One region of the Methylobacterium indicum genome, then DNA from elsewhere that is predicted to be linked to it. Evidence: riboswitches for the same ligand, from Rfam matches in the RefSeq annotation. Region 1 holds a riboswitch; each other region holds the start of a gene.

The links. Region 1 has a riboswitch for cobalamin ahead of miv_RS06575 (TonB-dependent receptor). Riboswitches for the same ligand answer to the same signal wherever they lie in the genome.
Region 2: it holds a riboswitch for cobalamin, as region 1 does, so the genes downstream of both, miv_RS10090 (TonB-dependent siderophore receptor) here and miv_RS06575 (TonB-dependent receptor) in region 1, are expected to answer to the same signal.
Region 3: it holds a riboswitch for cobalamin, as region 1 does, so the genes downstream of both, miv_RS15460 (CbtB domain-containing protein) here and miv_RS06575 (TonB-dependent receptor) in region 1, are expected to answer to the same signal.
Region 4: it holds a riboswitch for cobalamin, as region 1 does, so the genes downstream of both, miv_RS12065 (methyltransferase domain-containing protein) here and miv_RS06575 (TonB-dependent receptor) in region 1, are expected to answer to the same signal.

What each region holds. Positions count from the first base shown of each region.
Region 1 is NZ_AP024145.1:1,413,901-1,418,104, reverse strand. Features, by position in the region: gene miv_RS06575 (TonB-dependent receptor) at 1-1,873, opposite strand, end outside; gene miv_RS33685 (hypothetical protein) at 2,031-2,153, shown strand; cobalamin riboswitch at 2,138-2,338, opposite strand; gene miv_RS06570 (ABC transporter substrate-binding protein) at 2,550-3,776, shown strand; gene miv_RS06565 (aldo/keto reductase) at 3,887-4,204, shown strand, end outside.
Region 2 is NZ_AP024145.1:2,171,021-2,175,224, forward strand. Features, by position in the region: gene miv_RS10075 (sigma-70 family RNA polymerase sigma factor) at 1-436, shown strand, start outside; gene miv_RS10080 (hypothetical protein) at 600-836, shown strand; gene miv_RS10085 (TAXI family TRAP transporter solute-binding subunit) at 996-1,955, shown strand; cobalamin riboswitch at 2,054-2,262, shown strand; gene miv_RS10090 (TonB-dependent siderophore receptor) at 2,468-4,204, shown strand, end outside.
Region 3 is NZ_AP024145.1:3,304,980-3,309,183, reverse strand. Features, by position in the region: gene cobW (cobalamin biosynthesis protein CobW) at 19-1,053, opposite strand; gene miv_RS15470 (DUF1636 family protein) at 1,050-1,427, opposite strand; gene miv_RS15465 (CbtA family protein) at 1,424-2,191, opposite strand; gene miv_RS15460 (CbtB domain-containing protein) at 2,276-2,452, opposite strand; cobalamin riboswitch at 2,484-2,687, opposite strand; gene cobU (bifunctional adenosylcobinamide kinase/adenosylcobinamide-phosphate guanylyltransferase) at 2,809-3,321, shown strand; gene cobO (cob(I)yrinic acid a,c-diamide adenosyltransferase) at 3,318-3,923, shown strand; gene miv_RS15445 (prephenate dehydrogenase/arogenate dehydrogenase family protein) at 4,129-4,204, shown strand, end outside.
Region 4 is NZ_AP024145.1:2,565,543-2,569,746, reverse strand. Features, by position in the region: gene miv_RS12075 (gamma-glutamyltransferase) at 1-730, opposite strand, end outside; gene miv_RS12070 (GTP-binding protein) at 861-2,075, shown strand; cobalamin riboswitch at 2,262-2,476, shown strand; gene miv_RS12065 (methyltransferase domain-containing protein) at 2,602-3,381, shown strand; gene miv_RS12060 (TonB-dependent receptor) at 3,381-4,204, shown strand, end outside.

The DNA.
Region 1 (4,204 bases):
CGAGCCAGACGTTGGTGACGCGCTGGGGCACGTCGACCGGAACCTTGCCGGCGAACGACACCAGGCCCGCATCGGTGTTCTGCGAGAAGGTGTCGTAGCGGGCCTTCAGCAGCGCGGTGTTGGCCTCGATGCGCCAGGCGTCCGAGATCTGGTAGGCGAAGGCGACCTCGACGCCGCGGGAGGACTGGCTGCCGACCTGCGCCACCTCGGTCGGCCGGCCGGGGATCGGCGAGAGCAGGTTGTCCTTGGCGATGTGGTAGGCCGCCACCGTCCACTCGCCGCGGCCATCGTCGAACAGGCCCTTCGCGCCGGCCTCGACCTGCTCGCCGGTGGCGAGCCGGAACTGCGATTGCGGCACGCTGGTGGTGATCAGGCTGCCGAGCGGGTCGGCGGCGGTGGCGTATTGCGCGTAGAGCGCGAAATCCGGAACCGGGGTGTAGACGGCGCCGACCCGGAAACTCGTCGAGTCGAAGGTCTTTTCGAACGCGGCCCCTGCGAGCGGCCGGTTCACCGCCACCGTCGGTGCGTCGTAGCGCACCCCCGTCACCAGGGCGAGCTGGGGCGAGAATTCGAGCCGGTTCTCGGCGAAGACCGAGGCCTGGCGGGTGCGCGACACGATGTCGGTGCGGGTGCCCGCTACGTTGATGAAGGAGCCGGGGACCGGGTTGAACGGGTCGACCGCGCTCTCGCCGCCGAACGGCGCATTGCTGTCGCGCCGGAACGCGATGTGGTTGACGTCGAAGCCGACGACGGTGCTGGTCTTGAAGCCGAACAGGCTGCCCCGGAACGTCGCGTCGAGCCGGTTCCCGATCTGCTCCTCGTGGTGGAAGATCTCGATGTAGTCGCTGCGGCCGATCAGGCCGGTCGCCGGCTGGTAGGTGTACTGCTCGACGTCGCGCCAGTGCCGCTCGGTCGAGAGCCGGTAGGCGGTGTTGCGCACCGTGATGTCGGCGGTGGGGTTCCACTCGGTGCGCAGCTGCGTCCAGTTGTCGAACCAGGCGATCTGCGAATCCCGGATGTTGTAGTTGGTGAAACGCAGCCGGTCGGGCACCCGGTTGCCGACGAGCGGCGAGCCCCAGTAGCGGGTCGGCTCGTTGTAGCCGAGATCGTGCGAGAGGCTGACGGTCAGGTCGGGCGTCACCCGCCAGGTCATCGCCGCCGAGAGGGCGAGGTTGCGGAAATCGCCGTCGGGCTTGACCCAGCCGTCGGCCCGGTTGCCGCTGAGGTTGATCCGGTAGGCCAGGTCCTCGCCGACCGGGCCGCCGCTGTCGAGGGCGAGCCGCCCCACGCCGTCCGAGCCGATTGCCGCCCGCGCCTCGCCGATCGCGGCGAAGACCGGCTTCTTCGGCACCACGTTGATGATGCCGCCGATCGCGCCCTCGCCGTAGAGCACCGAGGCGGGCCCGCGCAAAACCTCGATCCGCTCCGCCGACCAGGTGTCGAACGGGAAGGTCACGGTGCCGACCCCGACATAGAGCCGGGTGCCGTCGTAGAGCTGCTGCACCGAGCTCGGCCCGACGAAGCCGCGGCTGGCGAAGGACAGGTTGCCGTTGCCGGGCCCGGCGACGCTGGTGATGCCGACGGCGTTCTGGGTCACCGCCTCCTCGACGGTGTTCTGGCCCCGGGCCCGGATCGTCTCGCCGCCGATGACGTCGAGGCTCGCCGGGGTCTCGAGCGGGGTGAGGCCGAGGCGGCTGCCGGAACGCGCCGGCGTCGCGAGGTTGAGGCCGGGAGCCGCCACCTCGCGGCTCCGGCGGCCGGCGACGTCGATGGCATCGAGCGGGAGTTCGTCGGCCAGTGCGGGGATTGCGCCCAGCAGCGGAGCGGCGAGGGCGGCGACGGGGACGAGGTGGGAGACGCGACGGGGGGACATGCGGAGTTCCGGGGCAGGCGTGCGCCTCGTCCCTATCCGAGCCCATCGAAAATGTAACGTTATATAGTCACATTTCGTCCTTCCGCGCCGCCGCCGTAATGGGACGGCACGCGGGCCGTGCACCGAACCGGCGGGTGACGGAAGGAGGGCGGAGGACATGCGGGACGTGACGCGGCTGTGGCACGTCACCGCGAACGACGGCGCGACGCAGGCTCTTCGCCTGCGCCTCGACACCCATCGGGACACCCCGCCCGACGTGCTCGCGTGTGACCACGGCTGACGGCAGGTCTCCTGGCTCACGGGTCCTCGCCGTCCATCGTCTTCCCAGGGACCGTTGCTGGTTCCCAGTGACGTTCGTGATGGAAAGCTCGCCGCTTACAGTTGCGGGGGCAGCCGCGGCCTCGGGCGAGCCCTCACCGCGTTCCCTTTTGATCCCCGGAGGGAACCGTCGGCGGCGAGCTTAGCCATTCGGCAACGAAGGAGCAACCGTCTCCGACCCCGCGAGATGCGAACGCGAACGGCGCGACGGACCCTGCCGATGCACCCCTCAGCTTTCTCAACCACGCCGCGCGATCCCGCATCGACGCCGCCCCGCACCCCTGACATACAGAAGCCCGAACGGCCCGCGCGGGCCGCGAATAAGCTCTGACAAGAAACTCCCTGGGAGGATCCCTCGATGTCGTTCCGCTCTCGGGCCGCCGGTCTCGCCGGCCTCGCCCTGTCGCTGGCTCTGGGCACCTCCGCGGGCACCTCCGCCCTGGCGCAGGACGCCAAGGCGCCGATCAAGATCGGCGTGCTCAGCGACATGAGCGGGCCCTTCGCCGACCAGGCCGGTACCGGCTCGGTCACGGCGGCGCAGCTCGCCGTCGAAGATTTTTCGAAGGAGGCCGGCGAGCTGAAGGTCGAGGTCGTCTCGGCCGATCACCAGAACAAGCCCGATATCGGGCTGGCCACCGCCCGGCGCTGGCTCGACCAGGAGGGCGTCTCGACCATCGTCGACCTGCCGAACTCGGCGGTGGCGCTGGCGGTCTCGAACCTGATGCGCGAGCGGCACCGGGTGGCGCTGGCCTCCAGCGCGCTGACCTCCGACCTCACCGGCAAGGCCTGCGCGCCGACCACCGTGCAATGGGTCTCCGACACCTGGGCGCAGGGCTCCGCCACCGCGCGGGCCATCGCCGCGCGCGGCGGCAAGTCGTGGTACTTCGTCACCGTCGATTACGCGCTCGGCCACGCGCTGGAGCGCGACGCGACCGTGGCGCTCAAGGCCGCCGGCGGGACCGTGAAGGGCTCGAGCAAGCACCCGCTCAATGCCGGCGACTTCGCCTCGCCGCTGCTCTCGGCCCAGGGCTCGGGCGCGCAGGTGCTGGCGCTCGCCGATACCGGCGCCGACATGATCAACGCCGTCAAGCAGGCGGCGGAGTTCGGCGTGATGCCGCAGATGCGGCTCGCCGCGCTGTTCGTGCAGCTCTCCGACACCCATGCGCTGGGCCTCAAGGCGGCGCAGGGGCTCCAGCTCGCCAGCGCCTTCTACTGGGACCGCACCGACGGCACCCGCGCCTTCGCCAAGCGCTTCGCCGAGCGGATGAACGGCCGGATGCCGACCGAGAACCATGCCGGCGTCTATTCCTCGACCCTGGCCTACCTCCGGGCGGTGCGCGACACCGGCACGATCGAGGGCGAGAAGGTCGTGGCGGCGATGCGCGAGAAGCCGATCACCGATCCGCTCTTCGGCACCGTCACGGTTCGCCAGGACGGCCGCGCCGTGCACGACGTCTTCCTGTACGAGGTGAAGAGCCCGGCCGAGAGCAAGGGTCCGTACGACTACTACAAGCTCCTCGACACCGTGCCGGGCGACCAGGCCTTCCGGCCGATGGCCGACGGCGGCTGCCCGCTGGTGAAGTAGGCGGGACGCGCCAGGCCTCCGGCTCGACTTCGGCGGGCCCCGACCCAGATCAGGGGCTCGCACCCCTGCAGGGGCGCGAGCCCCTGTTAGGCCCCGCCGAGAGTGTTCCCATGTCCGACGCCGTCCTGACCCTGAACGACGGGAAGCGCATCCCCCAGCTCGGCTTCGGGGTGTGGCGGCTCGAGAACGAGGAGGCGCCGGCGATCGTCGGGGCGGCGCTGGAGGCCGGCTACCGCTCGATCGACACCGCGGCGGTCTACGGCAACGAGGCCGGGGTCGGCCGCGCCATCGCGGCCTCCGGGTTGAACCGGGAAGACATCTTCGTCGCCACCAAGGTCTGGAACGACCGCCACGGCTACGACGAGACCCTGCGGGCCTGCGAGGATTCGCTCGCCCGCCTCGGCCTCGACCACGTCGATCTCTACCTC
Region 2 (4,204 bases), 760 kb from region 1:
GCAGGACACCCTGGTGCGGGCCTGGACCAAGGCCGACAGCTTCACCCCCGGCACCAACCTCTATGCCTGGCTGTTCACCATCCTGCGCAACCTCTTTTATTCCGAGCAGCGCAAGCGCCGTCGCGAGGTCGAGGATGCCGACGGGGTGATGGCCGGCCGCCTCACGGCGCTGCCGGACCAGGAGGCGCGGGTCGAGCTGTCGGCCTTCCAGGCGGCCCTGAGCACCCTGCCGGCGAGCCAGCGCGAGGCGCTGGTGCTGGTGGGCGCCCAGAACTTCACCTACGAGGAGGCGGCCGAGATCTGCGGCGTCGCGGTCGGGACGATCAAGAGCCGGGTGAGCCGGGCGCGCGGCCGGCTGATCGAGCTGCTCGGGATGACCGGCCCGGACGATATCGGCAGCGACGGTGCGACGCTGGCGGCGATGGGTCATTCGTGACCCGGGACGCCCGGCTGGGAGCTTCAGGCGGCCGCCACCGCGCGGCGATCGTCCGGGGCGGCGGGCCGGGACGCCGCACCCTGGAACACTTTCCCAGGCCTCGGGGTTTCGATGACCCGACGGCAGCCGTGCGGCGCTGTCCGTCAACCCGTGGAGTTGGCCGATGCCCCGCCCCTACGAAGCCGTCGCGGATGCGATCCGCACCGCCCGCTCGATCGTCATGCAGGAAGGCTCCGCGATCGCCGTGGCCGCGCGGGCGGGCGACGATGCCGCCCTCGAGGCCGCGAGCTGCGACCTCGTGAGCCGCATCGCCCAGGCGATCCTTGATGCCGAGCAGGAGGCCATGACCCGCAACCTCGTGGCCGCCGATCCGTTCACGACGCGCCGGCTCAGCGCCTGAGGACAGCCGTCGCGCCGGGCACCGAATCGGTTGGTCGGCGGTTGGTGAGGGATCTATGACTCGTCTCGACGCCGCCGATCTCCGGGGCGTGGGACGAGGTCTCGGATGAGTGAGCATCGCCGCGCCGCCCGGAGGTCGAGGCGCCCGTCGCGAGGTCGCGTGATCGCGGTCCTGGCCCTGCTCGGCCTCGCCGGCCCGCCCGCTCATGCCGAGGAACCTCTCGCCGAGAAGCATCGGGCCGGCGAAAACCTGCATCTCGTCCTCGCGACCGCCACGCCGGGTGGCGGGTTTCCGGCCTATGGCGAGGCGCTGGCGGCGGCGATCCGGGAGGTGAACCCGGACATCACCCTCGATCTGCGGGCGAGCAAGGGCTCGACCGAGAACCTCGACCTCCTGCGGAGCGGGCAGGTCGATCTCGGCCTCGTCCAGGGCGAGTACGCCTACGAGGCCCTGGCCGGGCAGGGTGCCGCGCCGGCGATCGCCGTGGTCGCCCCGGTCTACGCGGCGCCCGGCCTGTTCGTGGTGCCGGCGGACGGGCCGGTCACGGCCTTTACCGATCTGCGCGGCCGGCCGGTGGCGCTCGGGACCCGCAGCTCCGGCCTCACCGCCATGGCCCGCACCATCCTGCGCGGCGCCGGGCTCGACCCGGAGCAGGACATCCGCCCGATCCTCCTCGACCATGCCGGAGACGGCCCGGCGATGCTCCGCGACGGGCGCGCCGCGGCGCTGTTCGGCGGCGGCACCGGCTGGCCGGGCTTCCGGGCGGTCGCGCAAGCCCCGGGCGGGGCCCGCTTCCTCGGTCCGCCGGCCGGCGCGATTCCGGCGATCCTGGCCGCGAGCCCGTCCCTGCGCCGCATGACCGTGCCGCCCGCCACCTTCCCGGGCCAGACCGAGGCGATCGACACGGTGGGGTCCTGGAGCTTCGTCCTGGGCAAGCCCGGCCTCGATCCGGCGGCCGTCGCCCGTCTCGTCGCGGCGATCGACAAGGCGAAGCCGGCGCTCGCCCGGCGCCTGCCGAACGAGCGGCCGAGCGATCCCCGGGACCTCGCGGCCGCCGTCCCGGCGGAGTGGCTCCACCCGGCCACGGCCTCCTACCTGCGACAGACCGACCAGCCCTGACCCCGACGGCGCGCAACCCCGTGTGTTTCCACGGACACAAAGCGCGCAACGTTATTACAATTCGCATCTGGCATATTGCTGCCGCCGGACTGTCATGGCATGGCTGTTGCCGCCAAGGTTCCCCGGGCGTCATGCCCGCGGGCTAAGAGGGAACTCGGTGAGCTCGTCGCGAGCGATGCCGAGGCTGCCCCCGCAACTGTGAGCGGAGAGATCCCGCCGCCGACGGTCACTGGTGCGCTGCACCGGGAAGGCCAGGCGGGAGCGACGATCCGCGAGCCAGGAGACCTGCCTTCGGTACGCGCCGCGTTTCGGCGCGGTCACGTCCTGCGGGCGGTGCGGCCCGGGGGAGCGCCCGGATCCGGCTGCCGCGCGACAGGTGCGGGGCAGGGCCCGTCGCTCGCTCGAACCGTACGGCACGGCAACTTCGAGTGTGTTTCGTGAGAACCCGTTCGCGTCTCCCCACCCCCGCACGCTCCCGCCGTCGTCATCCCGGCGCCGCCCTGGCGGGCGCGATGGCATTCGGCCTCGCGGCACAGCCGGCGGGCGCCCAGGAGAGCATCGCCCTCGACGAGGTGGTGGTGGAGGGGGCCGCCCCGGCGCCGGGCCGGCCGATACCCGCGAGCACCGCCGCCGGCACGATCGGCCTCATCGGTCCGAGTGCGGGCTTCCGGGCCGACCGGGCGGTCAGCAGCACCAAGACCGACACGCCCCAGCGCGACGTGCCGCAGGTCGTCACCGTGGCGCCGCGGGAGGTCATCACCGATCTCGCCGCCACCCGCGTCGATCGGGTCCTGACCTACACGCCGGGCGTCGCCCTGCAGAACAATTTCGGCGGGCTGACTATCTTCAGCTACGCCATCCGGGGCGTGACCACCTCGGAACTGTACAAGAACGGATTCCCGCTCAACCGCGGCTTCCCGCCGCCGCCCGACACCCAGAACGTCGAGCGGATCGAGGTGCTGAAGGGTCCCGGCGGCGGCCTGTTCGGGCGCAGCGACCCGGGCGGCCTCGTCAACATCATCACCAAGCAGCCGACGCGCGAACGCTTCGTCGAGATGGGCGGGCTGTGGGGCTCGTTCGAGGAGGTCCGCGGCACGGTCGATTCCGGCGGTGCGCTCAACGAGGACGGCACGCTCCTCTACCGCTTCAACCTCGCGGCCGGGCGCCAGAACAGCTTCCGCGATTTCGTCGACGGCGACCGGCTGTTCGTCGCTCCCGTCGTGAGCTGGCAGATCACGCCCGACACGAAAGTGACGGTCGAGACCGAGTTCCTGCGCAACCGCACGGTGTTCGACCGCGGCGTCATCGCGATCGACAACCGGCTCGGCTTCCTGCCGATCTCGCGCTTCCTCGGCGAGCCGGGCCAGAGCATCTACCAGACCAACGACTCGATGCAGATCCGGGTCGACCACCGCTTCGACGCCGACTGGCAGATGCGGCTTGCCACCTATCTCAACTCCAACTCGCTCACCGGCGAGGCGGTCGAGGTGCGGGGCATCGCCGCCGACAACCGCACCGTCCTGCGCGACCGCAACTACCGCAACTACCGCGCCGACATCGCGCTCGGCCAGGCCGAACTGGTCGGGCGCTTCGACACCGCCGGGATCGGCCATACTTTGCTGCTCGGCTTCGAGCGCGAGAGCACCGACGGCACCTACCAGCAGATCCGCTCCAATACCCGCCAGAACCCGTATTCGCTCGACATCTACGCCCCGGTCTACGGCCGGCCGCTTCCGAACTACACGCGCCAGACCAACGGCTTCGAGCAGGTCACCAACACCGCGCTCTACGCCCAGGACCAGATCGCGCTGTCGCCCGAGTGGAAGGCGATGGTCGGCGTGCGGTTCGATTTCTTCGAGCAGGCGTTCCGCGAGCGCACCACCGGGGTCCGGAACGACCAGACCTACTTTGCCGCCACGCCCCGCGCCGGCCTCGTCTACCAGCCGCTGCCGGAGCTGTCGCTCTACGCCAATGTCGGCACGAGCTTCCGGCCGAATATCGGGCCGGACGCCGCGGCCTCGTCGTTCAACGGCCCGTTCGCGCCGGAGACCGGCCTCGGCTACGAGGTCGGCACCAAGCTCGACCTCTTCGGCGGCGCCTTGAGCCTGACCGGCGCCGCCTTCCGGGTCGAGCGCCAGAACGTGCTCACCGCCGATCCCAACAACAGCGGCTTCTCGATCGCCGCCGGCGCGGTGCGCAGCCAGGGCTTCGAGTTCACGGCGGCCGGCCAGCTCTCGCCCTCGGTCAAG
Region 3 (4,204 bases), 1.9 Mb from region 1:
ACCGGCGTACCGTTTCCGTCAGCCCTTCAGCGCCGCCGTCACCGCCGCCTTGTCGAAGCCCGTGAGCCCGATCACCACCAGCGTGCCGTCGCGGTGCTCGGCCGGGCGCCAGGGACGGTCGTAGTGGTGCGCGACGCGGCGGCCCACGCCCTGGACGACGAGGCGCATCGGCTTGTCGGCGACGGCGCAGAAACCCTTGATGCGCAGCACGCCGGCGACCTCGGCCGCCTTGGCGACGCGGGCGGCGAGGTCCTCGGGCGAGCCCGCGGCCGCGACGGGGATCGCCACGCTCTCGAAGTCGTCGTGATCGTGGTCTTCCTCCGTCTCGTGATGCGAGGGCCGGGCCGCGAGGTCGTCCTCGGCGGCCGCGTTGAGGCCCAGCAGCACGCGGGGATCCAGCGCCCCGTGGGCGGTCTCGACGAGCTTGACGGCACGCGGCAGGTGCGCCTCGACCTCGGCGCGGACGCGCGCCCGCTCGCCCTCGTCGAGGAGGTCGGACTTGTTCATCACCACGAGGTCGGCGCAGAGGAGCTGGTCCTCGAAGACCTCCTCCAGCGGGTTCTCGTGGTCGACGCTGGCATCGGCCGCACGCTGCGCGGCCAGCGCCTCCGGATCGTCCGCGAAGGCGCCCGAGGCCACCGCCGGGCCGTCCACCACCGCCACCACGCCGTCGACGGTCACCCGCGAGCGGATCGCCGGCCAGTTGAAGGCCTGGACGAGGGGCTTGGGCAGGGCGAGGCCGGAGGTCTCGATCAGGATGTGCTCCGGCGGCTCCGGCCGGTCGAGGAGCGTGTTGAGCGCCGGCACGAAGTCGTCGGCGACGGTGCAGCAGATGCAGCCGTTCGGCAACTCCACCACCGCGTCGGCGTCGCAGCCCGGGATGCCGCATTCGGCGAGCAGGGACCCGTCGAAGCCGACATCGCCGAACTCGTTGACGATGATGGCGAGCCGCCGGCCGTCGTTGTGCTCGATCGCGTGGCGCACCAGCGTCGTCTTGCCGGCGCCGAGGAAGCCCGTGACGATGGTGCAGGGGATCTTGTTGAGGATGGTCATGCGTTCACCGGCGCGGGAGGGATGCGGGCGACGACACCCTTGCGGAACTCCTGCGGACGCTCGCGCCAGGGCACGATTCCGTCCGGCGTCCCGGCATAGAGGCCGATGCCGTCGAGGATGATGTCGGCGGAGGTCGCCGGGTCGAGGTCGCCGTAGACGTAGGTCCAGCGGCCGGGGCTCGCGACCGCGACCGTGCAGGACCGCTTGCAGACCGAGAGGCATTCCACCGGCTCGATCGTGACCGGCGCGCCGGGCCGGGCGGCCAGCGCTGCGGCCAGCGCGTCATGCAGGCGGGCCCCGGCGCGGGGGCCGTCGGCCGGATCGGCGGCGTCGCGGCAGGTGGTGCAGACGTAGAGGACAACCGGATCACTCATGCCGCCACCCCGCTGCGGACGGGATGCCCCGTCCGCCCTGCCACGGCGCCCCAGGCCCAGCCGAAGGCGAGGCCGAGCACCGCCCAGAAGGCGAAGCCGATGGCGAGCGACCGGGCGGCGAACTGCGCCGCGAAGACCGGCGGCATGGCGGAGATTTCTTCCGGCCCGTGCGGCGCGCCCCAGACATGCGGCGCGACGAGGAGGGCGAGGCCGATGCCGATCGCCGCCGGGCCGCGGCGGATCGCGATCAGGTAGAGGCCGGCCGCCGTGGCGAGGGCGGTCGCCACCCACCAGAGCTGGCGCGATTCGAGGCCCGCCGCGGCGATGCCGGGCAGTTCCGGCGGCAGCCCGATCGCGGGAGCGAGGCCGGCGGCCAGGAAGCCGCCGATGCCGAACTTGAGCGCTTCGCCCGGCGTCACGGTGCGGCCGGTCGCGACCAGGACGGCGCCGAGCAGCAAGGCGTAGCCGACGCCGCTCACCAGGGTGGCGAGGGCCGTGAAGGCGAGGCGCGGCAGGCCGGGGGCGGGCTGCCATTGCGGCTCGCCGCCATGGTCGTGGCCGGCCTGGTCGTGTCCGGCATGGGCCAGCACGATCAGCGGGTTGGACAAGGCCCTGCCGGCGAGAGCCGGCCCGGCGGTCTCGGCCGTTTCGTACTTCTCCGCCGCCAGGATCAGCGGCGAGGTGAGGGCGAATTGCAGCACGGACGCCACGCAGGCGGCCAGGAAGCCGGCGACCAGGGCCGCGGCGAGCAGTCGTTTCGTCATGGGATCCCCTGCACGACCAACGGGAAACGGGCCCGCACCCCGTGAAGGGCGCAGGCCGCGCAGCCGCGTTCGGTCAGTCCCTGGTCAGTGGCAGGGGAAGTTGGCGGAGTGGCGCCAGTCGTGCGCGGCGTTGTGCAGGGCGACCACGGGCGCGAAGCCGGAGACGAACAGCAGACCGACGCCGAGGGTGGCGGCCAGGAGGACGGCGCTCAGGCGCTCGCCGACCAGGGCGGGGGAGAGGGAACGGGTGATCGCGACCATGACGAAACTCCTGCCGCCCCACCGGCGGCGTCGAGAGGAAAGGATGACGGCAGGTCTCCTGGCTCGCGGGCTCTCAACACCGGCCCACCGCCTTCCCGGATCGCTCCAGTGGCCGATGGCGGGCCGTAATCGTCCGCTCACAGTTGCGGGGGCAGCCGCGGCAGGCCGGAACGATCCCGGTTTCCGCGTTCCCTTTTCACCTCGTGACCGAGGCACCGTCGCGAAGACCCTAGCGGCTCGCCTGCGGGCTTGCAATCGCCGCCCCGTCCCCCGACACCCCCCATTCGATGGATTTCCACCCGACCCCCGCGCCCGAGGAGAGTTCCGTGCCGGACGAGACCCGCGCCGCGCCGCGCCTGACCCTGGTGCTGGGTGGCGCCCGCTCGGGCAAGAGCGCCTATGCCGAGGGGCTGGTCTCGGCGCGGGCCGGCCCCTGGCTCTACGTCGCGACGGCGCAGGGGTGGGACGACGAGATGCGCGAGCGCATCGCCCTGCACCGCGCCCGCCGACCGCCGCCCTGGGAGACCGTGGATGCGCCGCGCGATCTCGCCGGGGCGATCCGCCGGGCGCCGCCGGGCCGGCCGGTGCTGGTCGATTGCCTGACGCTCTGGCTCACCAATGCGATGCTGGACGAGGAGGCCGACCTCGCCGCCGAGGTCGCGGCGCTGCTCGCGGCCTGCGCCGCGGCGCCCGGGCCCCTGGTGCTGGTCTCGAACGAGGTCGGGTTCGGCATCGTGCCCGAGAACGCGCTCGCCCGCCGGTTCCGCGACGAGGCCGGCCGCCTGCACCAGCGCTTGGGCGCGCTCGCCGACCGGGTGGTGCTGGTGGTGGCGGGCCTGCCCATGACGATCAAGGGAGAGACGCAATGAGCGACGACGAGGCGGCGCGCCACCGCGCCAAGATGGAGAAGCGCAAGGCGGTCCAGGACGCCGAAGTGGCGGGCAAGACCATCGAGAAGGGCCTGCTCATCGTCCATACCGGCCCCGGCAAGGGCAAATCGACGGCGGCCTTCGGGCTGATGCTGCGGGCGCTCGGCCGCGGCTGGCGGGTCGGGGTGGTGCAGTACATCAAGGGCGCCTGGGAGACCGGCGAGCGGTTCGCCCTCGACCGGTTCGCCGACCAGGTCGAGTGGCACACGATGGGGGAGGGCTTCACCTGGGAGACCCAGGACCGCGACCGCGACGTGGCCGCCGCCCGCGCCGCCTGGGCGACGACCGAGGCGCTGATGGCCGATCCGGCGATCCGGCTCCTCGTCCTCGACGAGCTCAACATCGCGCTGCGCTACGACTACCTGCCGCTGGCGGACGTGGTGGAGGCCCTGAGCCGGCGCCGGCCCGACCTGCACGTCGTGGTGACGGGCCGCAACGCCAAGCCGGAGCTGATCGCCGCCGCCGATCTCGTGACCGAGATGACCCTCGTCAAGCATCACTTCACGGCCGGTGTGAAGGCGCAGGAGGGTATCGAGTTCTAACGGGGCAGAGCCCGATTGACGGCGCCGGCCGGCGGGAGCTACAGGCTCGGCCATGACCAGCGCCCTCCCGACCGGACTCTATCCCGCGCCGCAGCCTTAAGCGGCGGAGTGCTCGTCATTTCTCAACCGCTGCGACGTGTCGGCGGTTGAGGCTTTCCCCCCAAGGTCCAGGCCCGCCGACCTCGCCCATCCCCGAGGTCTTCCCGTGCCGTTTTCCCTCGATCCTCCCGTTTCGATCGGCCTGATCGGCTTCGGCGCCTTCGGACGCCTCGTCGCCGCGC
Region 4 (4,204 bases), 1.2 Mb from region 1:
CGAGATCGCGGGCGATTCCGCCCTCGTAGAAATCCCGCAGGCCCGCCTCCGCCAGCCGCTCCAGCGTCTCGGCGAGACGCCCGAGCGGCAGGAAGCCCGGCACGCCCTGGTAGGGCGGGACCGGCGGCAGGCCGCCCGGCAGGTAGAGGCGGGCGCTCTCCTCGTAGAGCCGCAGCACGGAGGCCGAGGAGGCGATCTTGAGGGTGGCGAACCAGTCCTGGGCGAGGCCCCGGCGCGCGAGCCGCAGGGCCGGCGCGAGGAGATCCGCCACCGGAGTGCCGGTCCCGAACGCCTCGTGCAGCCGCGCGTAGCCCGCCACCGCGGAGGGGATGCAGAACGAGAGCGGGCCGTGGACGTTGCGGTCGCCCTCGACCTCCGGCCAGGTGAACAGGTCGCGCTTCGTCCGCCCCGTGAGGGGGTAGTCGGCGGCCCGCGTGTTGCGGCTCGAGACCGGCCCGAAATCGACGACCGTGGCCCGGTTCGCGCCGGGCGGCAGCACGAGCGCGAAGCCGATGCCGCCGAGCCCACTGTTCCAGGGCTCGACCGCCGCCAGCGCCAGCGCCGTGGCGACGGCCGCGTCGGCGGCGTTTCCGCCCGCCTGAAGGATCGCGGCCCCGGCCTCGGCGGCCTCGCGGTTCTGGGCGACGACGAGCCCGTGACGGCCCGACGCGCCCGGCTTCTCCAGGATCCAGTTCTGCGTCCGGTAGGGTGCGTGATCGTGGGCCGGCATCCGTCTCCCCAGGCCTGAGCCGCTAACAACGGCAGTGTGGCGGCTCGACCGCGCCGGGCCAAGGGCGAGCACCGCCGAGATCGCGGATCCACCGCTTGACGGATTTGCAACGTTATAACATATCGAAGCGATGGTCGACGTTTCCTCGCTCCGGCGCCTTCCCGTCACGGTCCTGTCCGGCTTCCTCGGAGCCGGCAAGACCACGCTGCTCAATCACATCCTCAACAATCGCGAGGGCCGTCGCGTCGCCGTGATCGTCAACGACATGAGCGAGGTGAACATCGATGCCGATCTCGTCCGCGCCGGCGGCGGCGAGATGTCCCGGACCGAGGAGCGGCTGGTCGAGATGACCAACGGCTGCATCTGCTGCACCCTGCGCGACGATCTCCTGGCCGAGGTGCGCCGCCTCGCCGAGGACGGACGCTTCGACTATCTCCTGATCGAGGGAACCGGCATCGCCGAGCCCCTGCCCATCGCGGCGACTTTCGACTTCCGCGGCGAGGACGGCGCGAGCCTGTCGGATGTCGCGCGGCTCGACACGATGGTGACGGTGGTCGACGCCGTGAACCTGCTGACGGATTACGACTCGCGCGACTTCCTGCGCGACCGCGGCGAGACGGCCGGCGAGGAGGATGCCCGCACCCTGGTCGATCTCCTCGTCGAGCAGATCGAGTTCGCCGACGTCGTGGTGGTCAATAAGGTGGACGACGTCACGGCGGAGGAGCGGGCCCGGGTGATCCGGGTCGTGCGCGGCCTCAATGCCGATGCGCGCATCGTCCCGGCGAGCCATGGCCGCGTCCCCCTGGCGGAGGTGCTGGAGACCGGCCTCTACAGCGAGGAGCGGTCGCAGACCCATCCGCTCTGGTACCGCGAGCTGTTCGACTTCGCCAAGCACGTGCCGGAGACCGAGGAATACGGCATCCGCAGCTTCGTCTTCCGGGCCCGCCGCCCCCTGCATCCGCGCAAGTTCCACGACCTCGTCGCGCGCGGCTTCCCGGGCGTGATCCGGGCCAAGGGTCATTTCTGGATCGCCTCGCGCCCGGACTGGATCGGCGAGCTCTCGATCGCCGGACGGATCACCCGCACCGAGGGGCTCGGCGCCTGGTGGGCCGCGGTGCCCAAGGCGCGCTGGCCCACCAGCGAGGAATTCGCATCCCTGATGCGCCGGCACTGGACCCCGAGCTGGGGCGACCGGCGCCAGGAGATCGTGTTCATCGGCGGCCCCGACATGGACGAGGCGGCGATCCGGGCCGCCCTCGATCCCTGCCTCGTCGGCAGCGTCACGACCGGGCTGACGAAGTCCCAGAAATGGCTCGACGATCCGTTCCCGGTCTGGGGGCAGTGAGCCGAGGGACCTCCGATCGCCGGGCGGCCTTGCCGGGCGGGGCCGAGACGCGAAAGCAAGACGCGCGACTCCGGGCCGGCCCGGGACGGAGACGATCCGTTACACGATCGCAACGGACGAAACCTGTCCGAGCCTGCTCCCTCGGGGGACGTTCCGGGCGGTTGACAGCGGGGTGAACGATCCCCGACGACGGTGACCGGTCAAGGTTCCCGTCATCTCCGGATGGCGGGCTAAGAGGGAATCCGGTGCGGCGCGTCCTCGCGCCCAGGCCGGAGCTGTCCCCGCAACTGTAAGCGGCGAGCCATCCGTCGATCGGGGTCACTGGTGCGCGAGCGCCGGGAAGGCCGGACGGATGGCGGCGACCCGCGAGCCAGGAGACCTGCCCTGACCCTGTTTCGTCTCGTGGGCGGGGAGTCCCGGCGGGTCGCGCGTCCTGCGCTGCCGGTGTCCGGCCGCGCGTGTCTCGCGTCCACGGTCGCCCCCCCACGATCCTCTCTCAAGACGGTTCGGGGAAGGACCATCGGACGTGGAAAACATCTCAGGGCCCCCCGGCGGGCCGCTTCGCGCCGCCGATGCCGAGGGCGGGGTCAATCCGCTCGCCCTCTACGCCTCCGGCATCGACGGCTCCGATTACGTCGCCCGCCTCGCCCCGCTGCTGCGGGCGGCCCTGCCGCGGGTCGGCGACCTCCTCGATGTCGGCGCCGGCGGCGGGCAGCTCGGCGCGGCCCTGCGCGACCCCGGCGCGGCCTGGATCGCGGTCGAGCCGGCGCCGGTCATGCAGGCCCGCCTGCGGGCGCTCGCGCCGCCGCCGGCCCTCGTGCCGGCAGGCTGGCAGGAGGCCGATCTGCCGGACGGATGCGCCGACACGGTGCTCGCCGCCAACATGGCCGGGCCGCTCGCCGAGCCGGTCCCGTTCCTCGCACGCTGCCGCGCCTGGGCGCGCCGCGACGTCGCCTGGGTGGTCCCGGCGCAGGCCGGTCCCCGCGGCCTCTGCCTCGCGGGCTGCCTGCCCCGCGAATGGCACGGCGAGGATGAGACCCCGGGGGTCGAGATCGTCCTGGGGAGCCTGCCCGCCGGCGACCGACCGGCGATCGTCGCCCGGGTCGACTGGACCTTCCGGGCGACCGTACCGAGCGTGCCGGGCATCGCCGCCCATCTCGCCGACCGGCTCGGGTGGCTGGCCGGCGACGCGCGCCGTGCCGCCCTGTCCGACCATCTCTCGCCCCAGGCCGAGGCGGTTCCCGGCGGCCACCGCCTCAGCGTGCCGCGCAGCTCGGCCGTTCTCGTATGGAGGAAGGCGTCGTGATGTCCCGTCGTTTCCGGGCGGTCGCGCTGGCTTTCGGTTGCGCGCTGCCGGCGCCGGCCGTCGCACAGGACCGGGCCGACCTCCGCCTCGACGAGATCGTCGTCACGGCGACCGGCCGGCCGGAGCCGCGCTCCGCGATCGCCGGCACCGTGCAGGTCATCGACCACACGACGATCGAGAACTCCACGGGGAAGTCCGTCACCGACGTCCTGGCCGAGAATGCCGTTGGCTTCTTCTCGGAATGGACCCCGGGCCAGACCTCGATCAACATCCGGGGCGGGGCCACGGACGGCCAGGGCAAGGATTTCCGCAGCCAGGTCCTGGTCCTGATGAACGGCCGGCGCGCCGGCACCGCCAACCTCTCCAAGCTCTCGATCGCCGATGTCGAGCGCATCGAGATCGTGCGCGGTCCCTCCTCGGTGATCTACGGCAGCCAGAATATCGGCGGCGTGATCAACATCATCCTGAAGACCGGGCGGACCGCGCCCGGGACCCTGGTCGAGGGGATCGGCGGCGTCTGGGGCCTCGCCCAGGGCCGGGCCCAGACCGGCGGCGTGGTCGGGCCGTTCGACTATTATCTCGGCGTCTCGGGCGGCAAGCGCGACGATTACGTCGCCGGTTCCGGCGACCGCATGGCCAACACCCAGTGGAACCGCATGGGGATCGCCGGGGCTCTGGGCCTCCAGATCGACCCGAACCAGCGCGTCGAATTCACTTTGCGCACGGACGGGATCTACGGCGTCGGGTTCCGCGGTTCCGGCGGCAACCTCTACAGCCGGGACGACCGGATCAACGGCTCCTTCGACGCGAGCTATACCGGACG